One region of the Bacillus spongiae genome, then DNA from elsewhere that is predicted to be linked to it. Evidence: riboswitches for the same ligand, from Rfam matches in the RefSeq annotation. Region 1 holds a riboswitch; each other region holds the start of a gene.
The links. A riboswitch is a leader RNA that binds a small molecule or an ion and turns the genes downstream of it on or off. The one in region 1 is predicted to bind S-adenosylmethionine.
Positions count from the first base shown of each region.

Region 2: another riboswitch for S-adenosylmethionine. It lies ahead of WAK64_RS12435 (methionine ABC transporter ATP-binding protein); the one in region 1 lies ahead of WAK64_RS11245 (O-acetylhomoserine aminocarboxypropyltransferase/cysteine synthase family protein).
Region 3: another riboswitch for S-adenosylmethionine. It lies ahead of metK (methionine adenosyltransferase); the one in region 1 lies ahead of WAK64_RS11245 (O-acetylhomoserine aminocarboxypropyltransferase/cysteine synthase family protein).

Region 1 covers NZ_JBBAXC010000008.1:81,234-87,716, forward strand. Annotated here, with positions in the region: gene WAK64_RS11220 (hypothetical protein) at 1-365, opposite strand, end outside; gene WAK64_RS11225 (anti-sigma factor) at 366-800, opposite strand; gene WAK64_RS11230 (sigma-70 family RNA polymerase sigma factor) at 797-1,360, opposite strand; gene WAK64_RS11235 (redoxin domain-containing protein) at 1,933-2,481, shown strand; gene WAK64_RS11240 (trans-sulfuration enzyme family protein) at 2,709-3,863, shown strand; SAM riboswitch class I at 3,965-4,075, shown strand; gene WAK64_RS11245 (O-acetylhomoserine aminocarboxypropyltransferase/cysteine synthase family protein) at 4,210-5,520, shown strand; gene metX (homoserine O-acetyltransferase MetX) at 5,532-6,483, shown strand, end outside.
Region 2 covers NZ_JBBAXC010000009.1:145,568-152,050, forward strand. Annotated here, with positions in the region: gene WAK64_RS12415 (aminopeptidase P N-terminal domain-containing protein) at 1-599, shown strand, start outside; gene WAK64_RS12420 (hypothetical protein) at 911-1,408, shown strand; gene WAK64_RS12425 (MetQ/NlpA family ABC transporter substrate-binding protein) at 1,805-2,614, opposite strand; gene WAK64_RS12430 (methionine ABC transporter permease) at 2,628-3,296, opposite strand; gene WAK64_RS12435 (methionine ABC transporter ATP-binding protein) at 3,293-4,315, opposite strand; SAM riboswitch class I at 4,430-4,543, opposite strand; gene WAK64_RS12440 (hypothetical protein) at 4,662-4,985, opposite strand; gene WAK64_RS12445 (thioredoxin family protein) at 5,307-5,621, opposite strand; gene WAK64_RS12450 (toprim domain-containing protein) at 5,644-5,988, opposite strand; gene gcvH (glycine cleavage system protein GcvH) at 6,292-6,483, opposite strand, start outside.
Region 3 covers NZ_JBBAXC010000016.1:30,005-36,487, reverse strand. Annotated here, with positions in the region: gene WAK64_RS17230 (gamma carbonic anhydrase) at 333-845, shown strand; gene metK (methionine adenosyltransferase) at 932-2,131, opposite strand; SAM riboswitch class I at 2,388-2,510, opposite strand; gene pckA (phosphoenolpyruvate carboxykinase (ATP)) at 2,922-4,508, shown strand; gene WAK64_RS17215 (GNAT family N-acetyltransferase) at 4,708-5,241, shown strand; gene WAK64_RS17210 (DUF2584 domain-containing protein) at 5,355-5,597, opposite strand; gene WAK64_RS17205 (alpha/beta hydrolase family protein) at 5,637-6,425, opposite strand.

The DNA.
Region 1 (6,483 bases):
CGATTCATTAACCCGAGCTGGAAATGACCAAGCCCAGGGATAAGCGATAATACGATTGTGTAAAAGCGTTCTGAGCTTAATTCGGTCGTTTCTTTTCCTTCAATATTCGGCCGTTTTAACATTTTAGATGCCTTAATGGCTGTATAAATGATACTAATGACGTATAAAAGGAACCCTGCAAAAATGAATAAATAGGCAAAGGCGTCACTATAAGTCATTTCAGCAACCAAAATGCCAAATGGGAGCGAACCGAAAGTAGCCAACAGAACCATAAGACCTATAAAACCATTGCCTAAGTACATTAAACCTGCACCTGGAATAAAGCCGAGTAAAACTGCTATAATTGGATTTTTTTGTTTCACCATTTATTTTTTCTCCTTTTCTTCTATTTTTTCCACCTTATCTAGGAAGGTGAGTACTTGCTCGGTGAAGGAAGGTTGTGTCTTTTGTTCAAATTTGGAAGATACGTTGGTCAATTCAGAAAAGACCCCTGTTAACATTAGTAGAAAGGTCATCGCTGTTGCGAGTAGGTAGTGAAAGACTTTGTCTTCGTACCACTTCCTTCTATAGATTGTCTTATCTGCTTCTTTAAAAGGAATTTTCTTCATCAACTCATCTGTATATAAGGAGGGTTCCGTTATAGTCGGAAGGTCTGTTTCAAGACTTTCAATGGCACTCATATAGCTTTCTAGACAATCGTCACATGAATAAAGATGTTGCTCATATTCATTTCGAACCTCATCATCAAGTAAATTCCCATTAATGTAATCCTGCCATTCCGTTAGTGAATAATGCTTCATTGAAACTCCTCCTCCTTCCAATTTTTTTTCATCCATAATCGAGCGCGATATAACTTTGTCTCGATTGTTTTAATTTGAACATTTTGTTCATCCGCAAGTTGCTGATATGATTTTTCTTTTATATAGAATCCTTCGATGACTTCTCGATACGCTGGTGGTACCTTCGCAAGTTTTTTTCCTAACAATTGCTTTTGTTCTTTCCGAAGCAGCATGTTCTCAATTGTCTCTGTTCTATTTGCATCAATTGAGGGTGGAAGCTCGTCGACTAGCTCCTCACTTCGCCTTGCCTGCTTTCTTTTACAATCAATCGCATGGTGAACAGCGATGCGTGTGATCCATGTCTTAAAACCTTTCCCTTCATAGCTGAGGAGAGAGGAATAAATCTTAATCCAAACTTCCTGTGAGGCATCTTCTGCATCTTTTTGATTACGGAGAACACCGTATACACTTCGAAAGACATCGTTTTTATATGTTTCGATGAGCAATCGGAAAGCATGTTCACTGCCATTCCTCGCTCGGTCAATGAGCGATTCAACCAACCTCTCTCCCCCCTTTTTCATGACGTCACCTATATAGACGACAGAATTTTGCTAACCCCTACACTTTTTTAAAAAAAATATTAGGGTACTATTAATGATACCCAATTACGATTTAGAAGTATGCACTTAGTCTACGACCTATCATGGATCAGAACGGCTATGTACGAATAGTTAGGGACTCCTCTTTAGTAGTAAGCACGCAAATGGGATTGCTTATATGAACCGGTATATGTTCTAAGTCTACTATAGCTAAGCTCATGGGAATGTTTGATTATTTTATGGTAGAAATTTTACGGTCTATTAATTTGATTACTTAATATCAAACAGTTCACTTTTATATTAATGTATTTTCTTTGTATTTTTCGCATGGAATTATTGATTGAATCGGCAGTAAGATCGTGTATTTTGGAAAAGTGCGGCTATACTAGTAGTGATGTAGTAAGAGAAGTAGGTCTTTGTTTTAATTGCAAAAGAGTAGTCATAGCCTATGCTTTTTCAAATAGTGTTCACGGAGATGTGGTAAACACTTTGTTTTTATCGTATATAATGGTGGTAAACTTTTTATTATTCATAATAGGATGAGGAGAATGTAAATGAAGAAACGATATTTCTTTGGTCTATTCTTTCTATTAATCAGTTTAATTTTTGCAGCTAATCTGCTATACGAAGGAAAAATGAAAGAGAAAGAGGTTTCGGCACAGTCTCAAGTAAGCTTAAACAAAGGAGCGACCCCTCCTGACTTCACGTTAACGACAGTTGATGGAAAGGACATGACGTTATCTGCTTTAAAGGGGAAGAAGGTCATCTTAAATTTTTGGGCAACATGGTGTCCACCTTGTAAGGCAGAAATGCCCTATATGCAACAATATTATGAGACCTTTCAAAAAGAGCATAATGTAGAAATCGTCGCAGTGAATTTAACAAGTGAGGATAATGGCCCTAGCGCGGTTCAAAAATTTATTAAAGATTATCAATTGACCTTTCCAGTCCTTTTAGATAAATCGGGAGAAGTAGCCGATAGCTATAAGGTGTTATCCATTCCCACTACTTATTTTCTTACTTCTGATGGACATATTTACGAAAAAAGGATAGGTCCAATGAGTGAGGAGATGTTGAGTGATATAGTCCAACAAATGCCATAATGATTTCGAAGAAGAGGATCACATTAGCTTGACTAAGAAGGGGTATTGAGAGGGAAATGTTAAGATTACTAAACACGTCACAATGGTTAATTAATTCGCATTTAATGATTGATATTGAGAGATTAGTAGGAAGAGTTCATAATAGGAAAAGAGCGGGCTATTCCAGTTTTGCTTAGGTTCGATTGACAATAACAAACATACACTACAATTTAGAAGGTGGAGATAAGATGAAGTTTGGTTCAAAAGTCGTGCATGGATATAAACAAACGAGAAACATTCAGAGTAAAGCAACTCCCATCTATCAAACCTCCGTTTTCTCTTTTTCTTCCTTAGAAGAACTGGAAAGCTATTATACAGGTGAATCACCTTATTTATATTCAAGGGTAGGGAATCCGAATACAGATGAATTAGGGCAGACGGTGGCTGGGTTAGAGGGGGCGCCGAGTGGCGTCGCTGCATCATCTGGACTTGGTGCCATCTTAGCGGGAATTTTAGGAATTGCTCAAGCTGGAGATCACCTTATTGCAGCAAAGGATTTGTACGGTGGCACGTATCATCTCTTAGCTACTGAGCTAAGCGCATTTGGAATAAGTGTCTCATTTGTTGATTTTGCTAATAAGCAGGAAATCGTAAAGGCTATTCGTAAGGAAACGAAGCTCCTATTCTCAGAAACCGTAACAAATCCTTTCCTGCGGATTGAAAACATTGCCCATTTATCGACGTTGGCAAAACAACATGAACTCAGTTTAATGATTGATAATACGTTTTCGACACCTTATTTTGTACAGCCATATAAGCTAGGAGCAGATGTAGTTGTCCATAGTGCGACAAAATACATAGGGGGCCATAGTGATGTGACTGCAGGAGTAATCATCGGGGGTGAGCAGCTGATGGGAAAGGTTCGGGAAAAGGTGGTTAATCTTGGCCTTAATTTAAGCCCTTTTGAAGCATGGCTTGCTTCTAGAGGGGTGAAGACACTGGCTCTTCGCATGAATCAGCAGGCCAGAAATGCGGAACGATTAGCACAATCCTTAAGGCAACATAATAAAATAAAAAAGGTTTACTATCCAGATGGGCTGTCCCATAAAGGAAATGGAGCCATTGTCACAATTGAATTAGTAGAAGGCGTCGATATGAGCGTGTTTTTCACTTCGTTAAGTTGGATTAAAATTGTTCCTTCTTTAGCAGGAGTTGAAACGACCGTTTCTTATCCGCTTGGAACGAGTCATCGAGCTTTGCCAAAAGAAGCTCAGGAAGAACTCGGCATTAACGAAAGAGTTGTGCGTATATCGGTAGGAATTGAAGAAGAAGAGGATATTGTGAAGCAATTCCAAGATGCTCTCTCACATATAAAGATGCAAAAGGGTTCAAGTAAGCAGTGAATGAAAGAATATTTATTAGAAAATTCAGAATAAATGATTGACGTTAACACAGTCATACTCTATAATCTTTATAAGCCATGAATAATGATTACAATTTAATACTCTTATCGAGAGTGGCGGAGGGAATAGGCCCTGCGAAGCCCGGCAACCTTCAAGTGAACAACACTTGAAAAGGTGCTAAATCCTACAGGTCATAACCTGGAAGATGAGAGGAGGAGTTTGTAAGTTTGCCCTCTTCTTACGGAAGAGGGTTTTTTACTGTTCTTTTTTACTCTCCACGCTCATTTTTCCCCATCCGACTATGTCATTGGCCATCGACTTTAGAATCTCTTAAGGAGGAATAAAGATGACAGAAAAAACATTTGAGGTTGAGACGTTATTACTGCACGGAGGTCAGACTCCAGATGCTACGACAGGATCGAGAGCTGTGCCGATTTATCAGACTACTTCTTTTGTATTTGACAATTGTGACCACGCTGCAAAGCTGTTTGCTTTACAAGAGCCAGGGAACATTTATACGCGCATTGGAAATCCAACGGTTGATGTATTGGAAAAACGGTTGGCATTATTAGAGGGAGGAGTAGGAGCGCTTGCTGTTTCATCAGGTATGGCAGCAATATCATTAGCTATATTAAATATTGCTCATGCTGGCGATGAGGTTGTCGCAGCTTCTTCCTTATACGGCGGAACATATAATTTATTTTCAACTACTTTACCGAAATATGGGATTAATGTAAGGTTTGTTGACCCAGCAAATCCAGAAAATTTTCGCCAAGCCATTACGCCAAAGACGAAAGCGGTGTTTGGAGAAATTATTGGAAATCCGAGCTTAGATGTTTTAGATGTGGAAAAGGTTGCTGATATTGCTCATGAATGTGGTGTCCCCCTCATTATAGATAATACATTTGCTACGCCATACCTTTGTCAACCACTTAAGTATGGGGCGGATATTGTCGTTCATTCCGCCACGAAGTGGATTGGGGGACACGGAACAGCGATTGGGGGTATTGTCGTAGATGGGGGAAAATTTGATTGGACAAATGGGAAATTCCCAGGACTTACAGAACCTGATTCGAGCTATCATGGTTTGAGGTATGCGACAGATATTGGGGAAGCCGCTTTTATTATTAAACTTCGTGTTCAACTATTACGAGATATAGGGGCGTGCTTAAGTCCTCAAAATGCCTTTTTACTTTTACAAGGACTTGAAACTTTACACTTGCGGATGGACCGTCATAACGATAATGCCTTTTCTATAGCTCAGTATTTGGAAAAACATGAAGATGTTGCTTGGGTTTCGTATCCTGGCTTAGCATCTCATCAAACAAAGCCGCTAGCAGAGAAGTACCTAAAAACCGGGTATGGATCAATTGTTAATTTTGGCATTAAAGGTGGGCGAGAAGTAGGTAGAACTATTATCGACTCCGTCAATTTATGGTCGCATGTTGCAAATGTAGGGGATGCAAAATCGCTCATTATTCACCCTGCTTCAACGACTCATCAACAGTTAAGTGTAGATGAAATGTTAACGACAGGCGTCACGGAAGAGTTAATTCGCTTGTCGGTAGGGTTGGAATCAAAAAATGATTTAATAGCAGACTTATCCGATGCCATACTAAAAGCCAAAAAATTCACCTCGACAATCCCGCAATCATAAGGAGGGGCAAGGTGAGAAGAGAAGGAAAAGTCATTCTCAATAATTTTTGCTTTCAGGACGGAACGGAACTATCTAAGGTGGAAATTGCCTATGAATGGGTTGGTGAGGAGCATAACCCATTTATTCTCATTTGTCATGCTCTAACAGGTGATCATCGAGCAGCCGGAACGGAGAAGAATCCGGGGTGGTGGCATGAGGTAATTGGTCCGAAAAAAACGATAGATACGGACCGGTTTCAAGTGATTACGTTAAATGTTTTGGGAGGCTGTCATGGTAGTAGTGGCCCAATGTCCATTAATACATTAACAAATGAACCTTATCGACTTACCTTTCCCCCCGTAACGATTCGTGATATTGTTCATTCCCATCGGGCTGCATTGGATGTGCTAGGGATAAATGAGGTAGAGGCAGTCATTGGGGGGTCATTAGGGGGAATGCAGGCTCTAGAGTGGGGTCTATTATACCCCACATTTATGAACCGCTTAGTCGTTTTAGCAGCGACCCCTTTTTTAAGTGATTATGCTATTGCTTTTAATACAATTGGGACGCTTGCTATTCAAAACGACCCAAAATGGGATAACGGGAATTATGACCAATCCTCTGATTTAAGAGGTCTTGAGATAGCTAGAATGGCAGGAATGGTGACGTATCGAAGTAGAGAGGTATGGAATGAAACGTTTAATAGGAAAAAAGCTGATAACGACGTTTTTGAAGTGGAATCTTATTTAGCCTATCATGGAAAAAATCTCGCTCACCGGTTTGATGCAAATAGCTACTTACTTCTTATGAAAGCGATGAATTCTCATGATATTGGTTCTGGCAGAGGCGGTTGGAAGCGTGCCGCAAAACAATATAAATCAAAGGTAAAGATAATTGCTTTTCAAGGGGATTTACTTTACCCAAGTGATGCTCTAAGCGAGTTAAGTGAGCTTGTGCCGAAGGGAGAGTTTCATGAAGTAAAGC
Region 2 (6,483 bases), on a different contig from region 1:
TACATGAACGAGAAATTGATAAAATGAGCTTTGGACCGATAATCGGGGGTGGAAAAAATTCTACCGAATTCCATTACCAGAATAATAACATGGAAATTCCAAAAGACAGTATGATTGTAAATGATGTAGGAGCAGAATACGAGTATTATGCAGCAGATATAACTCGATCCTTTCCGGTAGATGGAACTTTTACTGACCGTCAAAAAGAGATTTATGAGCTCGTTCTAAAAGCTCAAGAAGAGACCATTAACGCCGTGAAACCTGGTGTAACCGTTTTTGACCTGGAAAGAATTGCGACCAACACATTATCTGCAGGTCTACTAAAATTGGAGCTTATTTCTGATGAGGGACAACTTTTTGATTACTATCCCCACGTAGTCACGCACCATTTAGGTTTAGAAGCACATGATACTTATAATATGCTTCAACCACTAGAGCCTGGAATGGTTATTACGGTTGAACCAGGTATCTATATTCCAGAAGAAAAACTAGGAGTAAGAATTGAGGATGACATCCTTGTCACTGAAAATGGAAATGAAGTATTGTCGAAAGATTTATTTAAATCAATTGAAGAGATTGAAAGTTTTATGAAAGAGTAACAAGGTAAGAAAACCCTTTATATTGTTTCGGTTTACTTTGTATCACCAACAGCATAAATGCATTCGCCTTTTAGGGTCTCAAGTTCAATGTTTAAAACAAATTATATAAGAGCGCACAGTAAACGACCAGATCCTACTGTAGAAATAAATGTATACGAGTTAACGATATCTCACTAGATAGTTTTAAACCCTAGTATGTCTTCATAATAGAAGAGAATGTGGTGAAGAGTTAATCTATGTTCGAAACGCAAATGACATTGTCACAGTTTAAAGTAAAATAATTTCCTTTTTTCGCAGGAGGTAACCAGGATATGTTCTTAAATACTTCTATCATCACGTTTCTTCTTTCCTCTTGCTTTTTTTTCATGTTCATCTTTATAAATGAAAAAAAAGAAGCAAAGGACAAACTAGATATTCCTGGCATACTTACCGCTTCACTATTTATATCACTAGTTCCTACACTCCTCATACTCGTTCTATTATTACTAATGACTGGGTCGACCAATATTGTTGCTATTTTATTCGATTTACATTTGACCAAACAACAAATTTCAGCATTAGCTATTAGTTTCTTTGTATACATTTTACTATTCGATTCCTTTTTTGAAGAATTAACTAAATATGCGATAGGTCAAAATTTCCCCCAAAAAATACTTATGGCGATTATTAGAATCTTTATGTTTGGTATGATCTGTACATTTTTCAACATTGATAATCATAGTAGCTTAATTATTTCTATTGGGCTAGCAGTTCTCGTATTATTAATGGAGTTAACTTTTCCAATTTTAAAAAAGAACATTAGCAATTAGAGTTTCAACTACGGATTTAAGCTCGTACATGTTTTAAACAATATAGATAAATAAATAGTAAGCTTATATCAATTACAAAAATAGATAACACAAACAAATCAACATGATGTTATTATACGTTTTGATGGTATCTAAGTAAGCATCAATATTGCATTTTTTTATCAAGTACATTTGCTGTTTCATGCTTAAAAACGCTCGTTCAATCCTCTCCTTTGTAGCTGTTCTCCGATTAACGACTACTTGAAACTACCCACTTCAAATTTAAAGGAAGCGTAATCAATCCCCCATGTAAATATAGAGATTATTCTTTTTGCATATTTATGACCAAAAGAAAAAACGCTTGAAGATATGACCTTGGATACAGATCACTTCGTCTTCAAGCGTTTTAACATCTGCTTACTCAGATACAGGGACTACCGAACCTCCCCACTCTTCTAAAATATAATCTTGGATTTCTTGAGAGTGAAGAACGTCCACTAATGCTTTAATTCCTTCATTTTCTTTGTTCTCACTGTTTACAGCAACAATATTCACATAAGGTGATTCACTATTTTCAATGGCTATTGAATCTTCGATTGGATTTAAGCCTGCATCCAGTGCATAGTTTGAGTTGATTAAAACAGCGTCTCCTTCTCCATTTTTAAATAGCTCTGGAAGTAGTGCTGCCTCATACTCATAATCAAACTCAAGGTTCTTTGGGTTTTCGACAATGTCATCAATTGTTGCAGCTGTTTTTTCAACATCCTCTGATAATGTAATTAAGCCTTCCGCTTCAAGCATTGTTAAAATACGACCGTGATCAGGAACTGCACTACTTAGCAGGATAACTGCCCCTTCAGGTAATTCCTCCAATGAGTTATATTTCGTTGAGTATACACCGATCGGCTCGATATGAATTCCACCAGCATTCACAAAATCATACCCTTTATCAGCTATTTCTAACTCTAAATAAGGAATGTGTTGAAAATAATTCGCATCTAAATCTCCATTGTCTAAATCTTGGTTCGGCAAAATATAATCTTGATATGTTTCAATTTCAAGTTCATAGCCTTTCTCCTCTAATAAAGGTACTGCCTTTTCTAAAATTTCAGCATGAGGTACGTTTGACGCTCCAACCACAATTTTATTCTCAGCTTCATCACCATTTCCGCAAGCAGCTAAAGTTAAAACACTTCCTATTGCTAATCCTTTAATCCATTTTTTCATGTTGAACCTCTCCTTATCTTTTGTCTATTCTTTTAGTTATGACATCTCCAATTGCTTGGAGGGCGAACACAATAATTAAAATAATGATGGTTGCCATTAAAGTGACATCATCTCTACTTCGTTGAAATCCATCTAAATAGGCTAAGTTTCCTAGACCACCTGCTCCAATCACTCCCGCCATGGCTGTATATCCAACTAAAGCAATGGCCGTTACGGTTAACCCTGATATGAGCGCAGGCAGGGATTCTGGTAAAAGTACTTTCCAAATGATTGTAAATGTTTTGGCTCCCATTGACCTTGCTGCTTCAATAACACCTTTATTAATTTCTCGAAGTGCGAGCTCAACCATCCTTGCATAAAACGGTGCTGCCCCGATAATCAGTGCAGGAAGTGCTGCATTTGCACCACGAATGGTACCTAATAAAATTTTAGTAAAGGGAATCAGTAAAACAATTAAAATAATAAAAGGAATAGATCGGAACACATTCACCACAGCACTTGTTAAAGAGTAAACAAATTTCTGTTCCCATAAATTTCCCTGTGAAGTTAAAAATAAAATGAGTCCTAACATCGTACCAAGGATGAAGGTAATACTTACCGCCATTCCTGTCATATATAATGTTTCTAATGTAGCTTCCCACATATTGTCCCATTCCACATTTGGAAATAACGTTTCAATCATGCTGTAATCACCTCCACCCCTACGTTTTGTTCATCAAGGTAATGAAGGGCTTCTCCTATTTCGTCACTATCTCCCGCTAGATGAAGAATTAGTGTTCCATACGGTCCTTTTTGGGTATGGGCAATATTCCCTTGAAGAATATTCACATTGATTTTATATTTTCTAATTAGGGAGGTAATAACAGGCTGCTCTGCAGATGCTTCAATAAAAGTTAATTTTATTACTTTCCCATTTGGATATTGACCAAGTAAGTGTTGGATCGTTTCACTCGTCTCCTCTTGTTCACTAATTTGTTGAACAAAACGTTTAGTAATCTTCTGTTTTGGGTGTTGAAATACATCTAGTACATCTCCCATCTCAACAACCTTCCCATCTTCCAACACGGCTACTCGATGACAGATTTTCTTAATGACGTGCATCTCATGTGTAATTAAAACAATTGTTAAGCCTAGCTGTTTATTAATTTCCACTAATAAATTTAGTATGCTGTCCGTCGTTTCAGGATCGAGAGCGGAAGTTGCTTCGTCACATAATAACACCTGTGGATTATTTGCTAGTGCTCTAGCAATGCCAACACGTTGCTTTTGTCCTCCACTAAGTTGCGAAGGGTAAGCAGCCTCTCTTCCTTCTAAACCGACTAACTTAATCAGCTCCGCGACTCTTCTCTCTCTTTGTGGTTTATCAACACCAGCAATCTCAAGAGGGAATGCAATATTTTCAGCAACTGTTCGAGACCATAAAAGATTAAAATGCTGAAAAATCATCGATATTCTTTGGCGTGCTTTCCTTAAGTCTTTCCCTGTTATTTTTGATATTATTTTATTATTAATCTGAACCTCACCTGTTGTAGGTACTTCTAGACCATTCAACATTCGCAGCAATGTACTTTTTCCTGCACCACTGTACCCAATCATTCCAAAAATTTCTCCTTTTTGGATTTGAAGATTTACATTATCAACAGCTGTAATAGTCCCAGATTTTGTATTAAAAACTTTCTTTACATTCGAAATGGAGATCAACTCCATCACCCACTTTCCAATCTTCTCTTCTGTGCTTCTAGGTTAGTATTTGTCTGATAGAATAAAAAATGCCTTTCTGCAAAAGAGCAGAAAGGCAAAAATGAATATTCCTTTCTCTCATCTGCCGAAACACTATCCGTGTTTCGTGTGAATTGGCACCATTTCAACGTAATCGTTGATGGTTGCCGGGTTTCATAGGGCACATCCCTCCACCTCTCTGGATAAGAGTCTTATCACTATATTTAATTTTACTTGTCGTTCATTTTTAAATAATTAATTTATGTTTGTGATTCTAACATGATATTTTTTGTTGTGTCAATAGTTTTTATTCTTCCACATTTACCCTTTATCCGCAAAGCCACAGGATCGATTCCATTCGCAAGTAATCTCGATAGCGCCCGTTATAATTTAGCAGCTCAAGTGTCACAAGGGTTGAGAGCTTTTGTCTAGCTGAAAATAATACGGTAAAGTTCTCTTGAGATCCTATGAGTGTAATGTTCGGCTGATGGTTATATTCAGAAAGAATTTCTACCTTTTTCTCCTGCCATTTTAAGAACCACGTTTCTTCTTCCGTTTGAAGCAATAGGCAAAAGGGGCTATGAGGCATTAATTGTTGCACGTGGGGTCTTAACTCATAAGCATGAATGAAGCGATTCAATTGTTCTCTCAAAAGAAAACCTCCCTATTTTGTGGCATCATACATATTATTCCTCAAAATCGGGGAGATTCCTTTTAGATTTAATCGACAACTTTCTATGAAATTTGAAAAAGATAAAAAGGGGTATTATACAATCAATATTCAATCGTGTCTTTTGTAGTATTTTCACATGATGTTTTCGTTTGTTGTCCTACCGAAAACCTTAATGATTCACCTTATTATAGAATGAATAGTAGCAATTAGATTGGGAGGCAACCTTAGTAAGTCACATGACGAAAATACAAGCGGAAAAGAAAAGCGCATAACAAAAAAACAACGATTCATCCTTGTTTTTTACGCTTTTACAGTTAATAGCTTTTCGTAAAGAAACGGCACTGATTGAAATGCATAGACCTTTTCTTGAATCATTCCATTAACAAATGTTAATAAGCATGGGACACTCTCAATACCATATTCATCGGCTAGTTCAGGTGCATAATTTAAATCCATTTTCCCTATATCCAGAGAGGGAAGAAGCTCGTTTGTTACCTCAAGCATCTTCCCTGCTACTTGACACGTACCACACATAGGTGTATACAAATATAAACAAATAACTTCTTTATTTTCTATATGTTTCTTGAACTCATCGCTTGTCCAATTTTGTATCATTTTCTCTCAAATTCATCCTTTTCTATAAATACTCAGCATGTACATCAATATTTGCACTAAGCAATACAGAGGCTAAATGCTTTCCAGGAGCACAGGCTACTTCCTTGTACATTCGATCAATATATAAGTGTTCCGCTTCGGGAAATTCTCTGATAAACAACTTTCTTAGTTTTTCACCTGCTTTATCAGCATCTACTAAAACATATACATCTCGATGAAGAAGGGGATCAATTATCTCATCTAATTTTGTTAAACTGATCGTTCCATTTGTGCAAATAATCTCAACATGCTCCTTAACGATTTCTTTTACTTTTTGCTTATCAGAAGCACCTTCTACAATAATAACTTTTTCTTCTTGTTCATTCATCAACATCACCTAAGCTCTTTTAAGTAAGTATATGTTATTCTATTCATCATTCATGAATAGTGGACACAAGAAAATTTATTTATGGAGTTATTTTCGCTTTTTTTCATAAAAAAAGCAAAAGTTCCGCTCTATATATCTTTTACTAGTTGCTCTACTAATTCAAACCGTCTATTTTCCTAATTAGATCTTATTAGTTTGTTCGTTTATGTATCTTTATTAGTATGCTACCTTCTAAATATTGATATTAATATACCCAATAAAACAAAAACACCTTGGAAAAGTGAAATCCAAGGTGCTTTGTCATTAATTTTCGTTAATCATTTCTTCATATTGCTCAGGAGTCATTAGCTTGTCAACATCAGCAAGATCTGTTGGTTCAACGATTACCATCCATGCTTTCTCGTATGGAGATTCATTTACGAATTCTGGAGAATCATCAAGATCTTCGTTAATAGCTACTACCTTACCACTAAGTGGTGCATATAGCTCAGAAAC
Region 3 (6,483 bases), on a different contig from region 1:
ATTAGATTTTCCTAATTTTGCTAAATTTTTCTACATTTCATATGACTTTTTTACTATTTTTTACAATAAAACCATTATTTTTCTTGTACATCTATCATTCTTATACATACCTTTCGCAGGCTTTATATTGCTATTATTCTTTGACTATCACTTTTTATTTAATGAAAAATGTAAGAAGCTGATTTTTATCATAATATTTCTTCAAACCCGTCTGTCTCTTGAAACGCTTACTTTATATGTATGGCTTTCAAATGAAAAATCTTCAAATTCCCTTTAAGGTTCTAGACAATTTTTGTTACACTATTTTTATTACTATACAAAGGAGACATACAATGATCTATCCTTACCATGATTCATATCCTACTATCTCCTCCTCTTCCTTTATTGCTGATTATGTGACCATATCAGGGGATGTAACCATTGGAGAAGAATCTAGCATTTGGTTTAATACCGTTATTCGCGGGGATGTCGCCCCAACAATTATTGGGCAAAAAGTAAATGTACAAGATAATTGCGTCCTTCATCAAAGTCCCAATAACCCTCTTATTTTAGAAGATGAAGTTACAGTAGGACATTCTGTCATTCTTCACAGTTGTAAAATTAGAAAGAAAGCACTCATCGGCATGGGTTCAATTATATTAGATAATGCTGAAATAGGTGAAGGAGCATTCATTGGGGCAGGAAGCCTGGTTCCACAAGGTAAAGTAATCCCACCAAACACACTAGCATTTGGAAGACCTGCTAAAGTCATTCGTGAACTGACAAATGATGATATTGAAGACATGAAAAGAATTTCACGTGAATACGCAGAAAAAGCTCAATACTATAAAAAGCTACAAAAATAAAAAAGAGCGAAAAAAAATAAACTGCCCCCCAATTGTTAGACACATACTCTAATAATTGGAGGTGCAGTTCAAAATCGCTTTTTTTATTAATTTAACGCTTGGTCCTTTAATGTACTTGCTTTATCTGTACGCTCCCAAGGTAAATCAAGGTCATTTCGGCCAAAGTGACCATATGCTGCCGTTTGTTTATATATAGGACGACGTAAATCAAGCATTTTAATAATGCCTGCTGGTCGTAAATCAAAATTATGACGGACAACTTCAATTAATTTATCTTCATTCACTTTACCTGTGCCAAATGTATCGATTGAAATAGAAACTGGCTGTGCAACACCAATCGCATAAGCAAGCTGCACTTCGCATTTATCTGCTAAACCAGCTGCCACTATATTTTTGGCAACGTAACGGGCAGCATAAGCAGCTGAACGGTCTACTTTTGTGGCATCCTTACCTGAAAATGCACCGCCGCCGTGACGTGCATACCCACCATAAGTATCTACAATAATTTTTCTTCCAGTTAATCCTGCATCTCCTTGAGGACCACCGATAACGAAACGTCCAGTTGGGTTAATAAAATACTTTGTTTCATCATCAATTAGCTCTTTTGGAACAATCGGATTAATAACATACTCTTTTAGATTACGTTGAATTTGCTCCAAACTTACTTCTGGGTGATGTTGAGTAGAAATAACAATCGTATCAATACGAACAGGTTGATTGTTCTCATCATACTCTACCGTTACTTGTGTTTTTCCATCTGGACGTAGGTATGGTAAAATCTCTTCCTTACGAACCTCTGTTAATCGACGGGCTAATTTATGAGCTAAAGAAACTGGTAAAGGCATAAGTTCATTTGTTTCATTACATGCAAAACCAAACATTAAACCTTGGTCACCTGCACCAATTGCCTCAATTTCTTCATCTGTCATTTGTCCTTCACGTGCTTCTAATGCTTTGTCGACACCCATCGCAATATCAGCAGACTGCTCATCAATTGATGTTAAAACAGCACATGTTTCTGCATCGAATCCATATTTAGCACGTGTATAACCAATCCCTTTCACGGTTTCACGAACAATTTTAGGAATATCAACGTAAGTATTTGTTGTAATTTCACCTGATACTAGTACAAGTCCAGTCGTGACAGATGTCTCACACGCCACACGTGCATTTGGGTCCTTTGCTAAAATGGCGTCTAGAATAGAATCCGAAATTTGATCACAAATTTTATCTGGATGTCCTTCTGTTACAGATTCTGAAGTAAATAAATGGCGTTTCTCAGTCAATCTATATTCCTCCCTTAAAGTTAATTACAGTACTTAAAACGAAATCACTCTTTTGTTCTCTCGTCCTCAGACTGCAAAATTAATCTTCACGGTACTCATTCCCCTAATAGTATGAAATAAAGGTTAGGTTTTTAGTCGCAGACCTCAATAAAATAGCTCTGCTGAAGGGCTCAAATGAATCGTTTACATTCATAAGAAAAAACCTTTCCAAATTTAAAAATGAGGAAAGGTTTTGAATTCTACATCGAGCCTTTCACTCTTATCGATCAAGGGTTACCTTGCAGGTTAGCACCTTTCTCAGTAAGGACGTAGAAATACATTCCTTGAGTAGGTTGCTGGGTTTCATTGGGCCCGTCCCTCCACCAGCTCGGAATAAGAGTATCCGTTCAAATTTCAATAATATCTAATCCATATCATAGTGTCAACTACTTTATCATTATTTTATGTCTTTTCATCGTTAACGGACTATAATAAAAAATTATCTTTACACAAAATGAAGGATAGACTGAAGAAATCTCGGAAGACTCACCACTTTCACTCATGATAAATGGCTGCCATATACTCTTTTCTACGATTCATTTATACATCATATTTATCCAATTTACCTTTAACGCAAACTTCCCTTCTACATAATTTATATAGTAATTCATCTATTTTATTGACAATTCCATGACAAATTGGAAAAGATTAAGAAAATAAAGTCAATAGTATAGACTAATAAGTTGAATGTGTTATACTAATTAAAGAGGAACAAAGGGGTATTAAAATAAAGACAAAGGAAGGGTTAAATATGAATTCAGTGAGCATGTCTAGTGAATTAACAGAATTATTATTAGGTGAAAATATACAAACACAACTATCTGTACCAACTCTAGTTGAAAAAGTACTTCACCGCAATGAAGGGGTACTAACAGCTTCAGGCGCTGTACGTGCAGAAACAGGGAAGTACACTGGACGCTCTCCGAAAGATAAATACATCGTTGAAGAAGGTTCGTCAAGTAACAAAATTGATTGGGGTTCAGTTAACCAGCCGATTTCCCCAGAAAAATTTGATCAATTATATCATAAAGTCATCAAGCACCTCGAAGAAAGAAATGAAGTGTTTGTATTCAAAGGTTTCGCAGGCGCAGACCATAAACATAGAATGCCCATTCAAGTAATTAACGAATATGCATGGCATAATTTATTTGCTCAACAACTTTTCATTCGTCCTAATGAGGAAGAGCTAAAGCAGCATCAAGCAGAGTTCACCGTCATTTCTGCTCCGAATTTTAAAGCAAACCCAGACGTTGATGGTACAAATTCTGAAACCTTTATCATTATTTCCTTTGAAAAGCGAACTGTATTAATTGGAGGCACAGAATATGCTGGAGAAATGAAAAAATCTATTTTTTCTGTCATGAATTATCTGCTTCCAGAGCAAGATATCCTTTCAATGCACTGCTCAGCCAATGTCGGTTTTGAAGGGGATGTCGCCTTGTTCTTCGGATTATCTGGAACTGGAAAAACGACCCTTTCTGCTGATCCAAATCGTCGCTTAATAGGGGATGATGAGCATGGATGGTCTCCAAATGGCGTTTTTAATATAGAAGGGGGCTGTTATGCAAAATGTATCGGACTTTCCCGCGATAAAGAACCACAAATCTTTGATGCAATTCGCTTTGGCTCCGTATTAGAAAATGTCGTACTAGATGAAACTACTCGAGAGCCTGATTACGATAATAATTCCTTAACAGAGAATACACGTGCTGCGTACTCGATCGACGCTGTCGATAATATCGTTGTTCCTAGTATTGCGGGCCATCCAAATACAATCATCTTTCTAACAGCAGATGCTTTTGGGGTATTACCTCCTATTAGTAAACTAACAAAAGAGCAAGCCATGTATCATTTCCTTAGTGGTTATACATCTAAACTGGCAGGCACAGAACGAGGTATTACATCACCTCAAGCTACTTTCTCAACTTGCTTTGGTTCACCGTTCTTACCACTCCCAGCTCAAAGATATGCTGAAATGCTTGGGAAGAAAATTGATGAGCACAATGCAAATGTTTATTTAGTTAATACCGGTTGGACTGGTGGAGAATACGGGGTTGGAAACCGTATGAAATTAAACTTTACAAGAGCGATGGTTCAAGCAGCTCTTGAAGGTGAATTAGATAATGTTGAAACTGTTAAAGGAGAAATTTTCGGTCTGTCTATTCCATTGCATGTTCCAGGTGTACCTGATGAAGTTTTACAACCTGCTAAAACTTGGTCTGACCCTGATGCTTACGAGAAAAAAGCAAAGGACTTAGCAAATAAATTCCGACAGAACTTTAAAAAGTTCTCCAATATTTCAATGGATATTGAAAAGCTTGGAGGACCAATCGCTTAGGTTATCTGTTCAAAAAACCTTACTATATTAAGTAATCGTAAAAACACCTGATTATTTTGCAGGTGTTTTTCGTATTTCTCATGTACTTTCTTAGAACGTGAAGTGGAGACTCCATTTCTATAATATGGAAGATTGATAGAAAGTGAAATACTTCAATGGTAAAATGGGGTTATACGTTTTGATTTAGGAGGAAAACAGTATGTTTTGTGAATCTGAAAACTTATATTTAAGAAGTGTTCAATTATCAGACAGCTCTACCATTACCGAATGGAAAAACGACCATTACATGAAAGAAATGTCCATTGGATTACATACAACGGTCACGCTTGAAACTCAACAGTTAGACATTAAAAAAAGTTTAGAGGGTCATCACCCTTATTACATAATCTGTAAAAAAGAATCAAATAAGCCCATTGGATATATAAGATTTAATTGGATGGACCATACAGAAAGAGTTGGCTGGCTACGCTTCGGTTTAGGAGAAGATAGAGGAAAGGGTTATGCAAGACAAGCCTTACAAGCTTGTTTCCGCACAATGTTTGAAACAAACGCTCATCGAATAGATGCAGAGGTTTTTGAATTTAATGTAGTTAGTTTTTCATTACTCAAGTCACTTGGATTTAAACACGAAGGTACGAGGAGAAAAGCTTATTACACTAATGGACAAGATTATGATGTATTGACGTTAGGCTTATTAAAAAATGATTTTACCAACCGTACTGAACGATTATAATAACTAGCCAATTCAATCATTCGAGCATCGAACATGCTATACCCCATTGAATTGGCTAGAGTTATGTATAAAAGCAGCTCTCGGAATGTAAAATCGATACGACTATCCAACAACTAATTAGAAGAATTTAGTGAAGTTAGCTCATAAACAATTTGTGTATGATTTTCTTCCCAAATGAGCTTTTGAATGACTGCCATTCCACTTAATTCGCCTGTTTTGACCTTTCTTACTTCGACTGGAATTGATAATGGGTAAACGCGATATCCTTCCTTTATTAATGAGAATAAATTCTTTTCTAGACGCTCTTCTTTTCCTTTGGTAACAATCATGGTATTAAGTTCTAAAGGCATCCCCATGGTAAATTCACCTCCTCATCTTTAAGTCTATTAACCCTATCATACCGTAACCTGCTTCTTCATCCAAGTACAGAAATCTGTTACAATTTGACGATTTACTTTTGGCGGAAAATAGTGCGTATATTCATCAAACAACCAAGTTTCAACTTGCTTGTTGGCTCTCTTGAGTGCCCCCTCCAATCTGTGTGCATGGTGAACTGTCACATTTTGATCATTTTGGCCATGTATAATTAAAACAGGGGACTGAATGTGATCAATATCATATATTGGTGTTCGAAATCGATAAAGCTCTGGAACTTTTGTTGGACTACCTCCAATGACTCTCTTCATCATTCTACGAAGGTCCTTTCTTTCTGAATACGTTAAGACCATATCAGATACACCGCCCCACGTGACAATAGAAGCGACTTCCGGACATTCAATCCCAGTAAATAATGCCATAACACCTCCTCTAGAAAAACCAAAAACATGAATTTTTTCAGGGTCGACGTTGGGATCTTGTTTCAATAATTGAAAGCCTGACACTGCATCTGCGCGATCCTCTCCAGCAAAATCTTCATTACCTTCCCCTCCTTGATTTCCACGATAGAAAGGAGCAAATACTACAAAACCATGTGACGCCATTTGCGTGATTCTCGCAGGACGAACTTTCCCTACATTTTTTATTCCTCCACGCAAATATAAAAAACCATCTAAAACTCCCGTTATTTTCGGCTTAGCTAATAGCCCCTTCACTTTTAGCCCCTCAGATAGATACGTGACAAGCCACAGGTCCACATCTGGATGAGGTGATGGAAACGCTTGTTTATTTAGAATTTTTCCGTTCATCTTTTTTATCTCTCCCTCTCCGTTTCATAGGCATTCACACATTTTTTTATACCACATA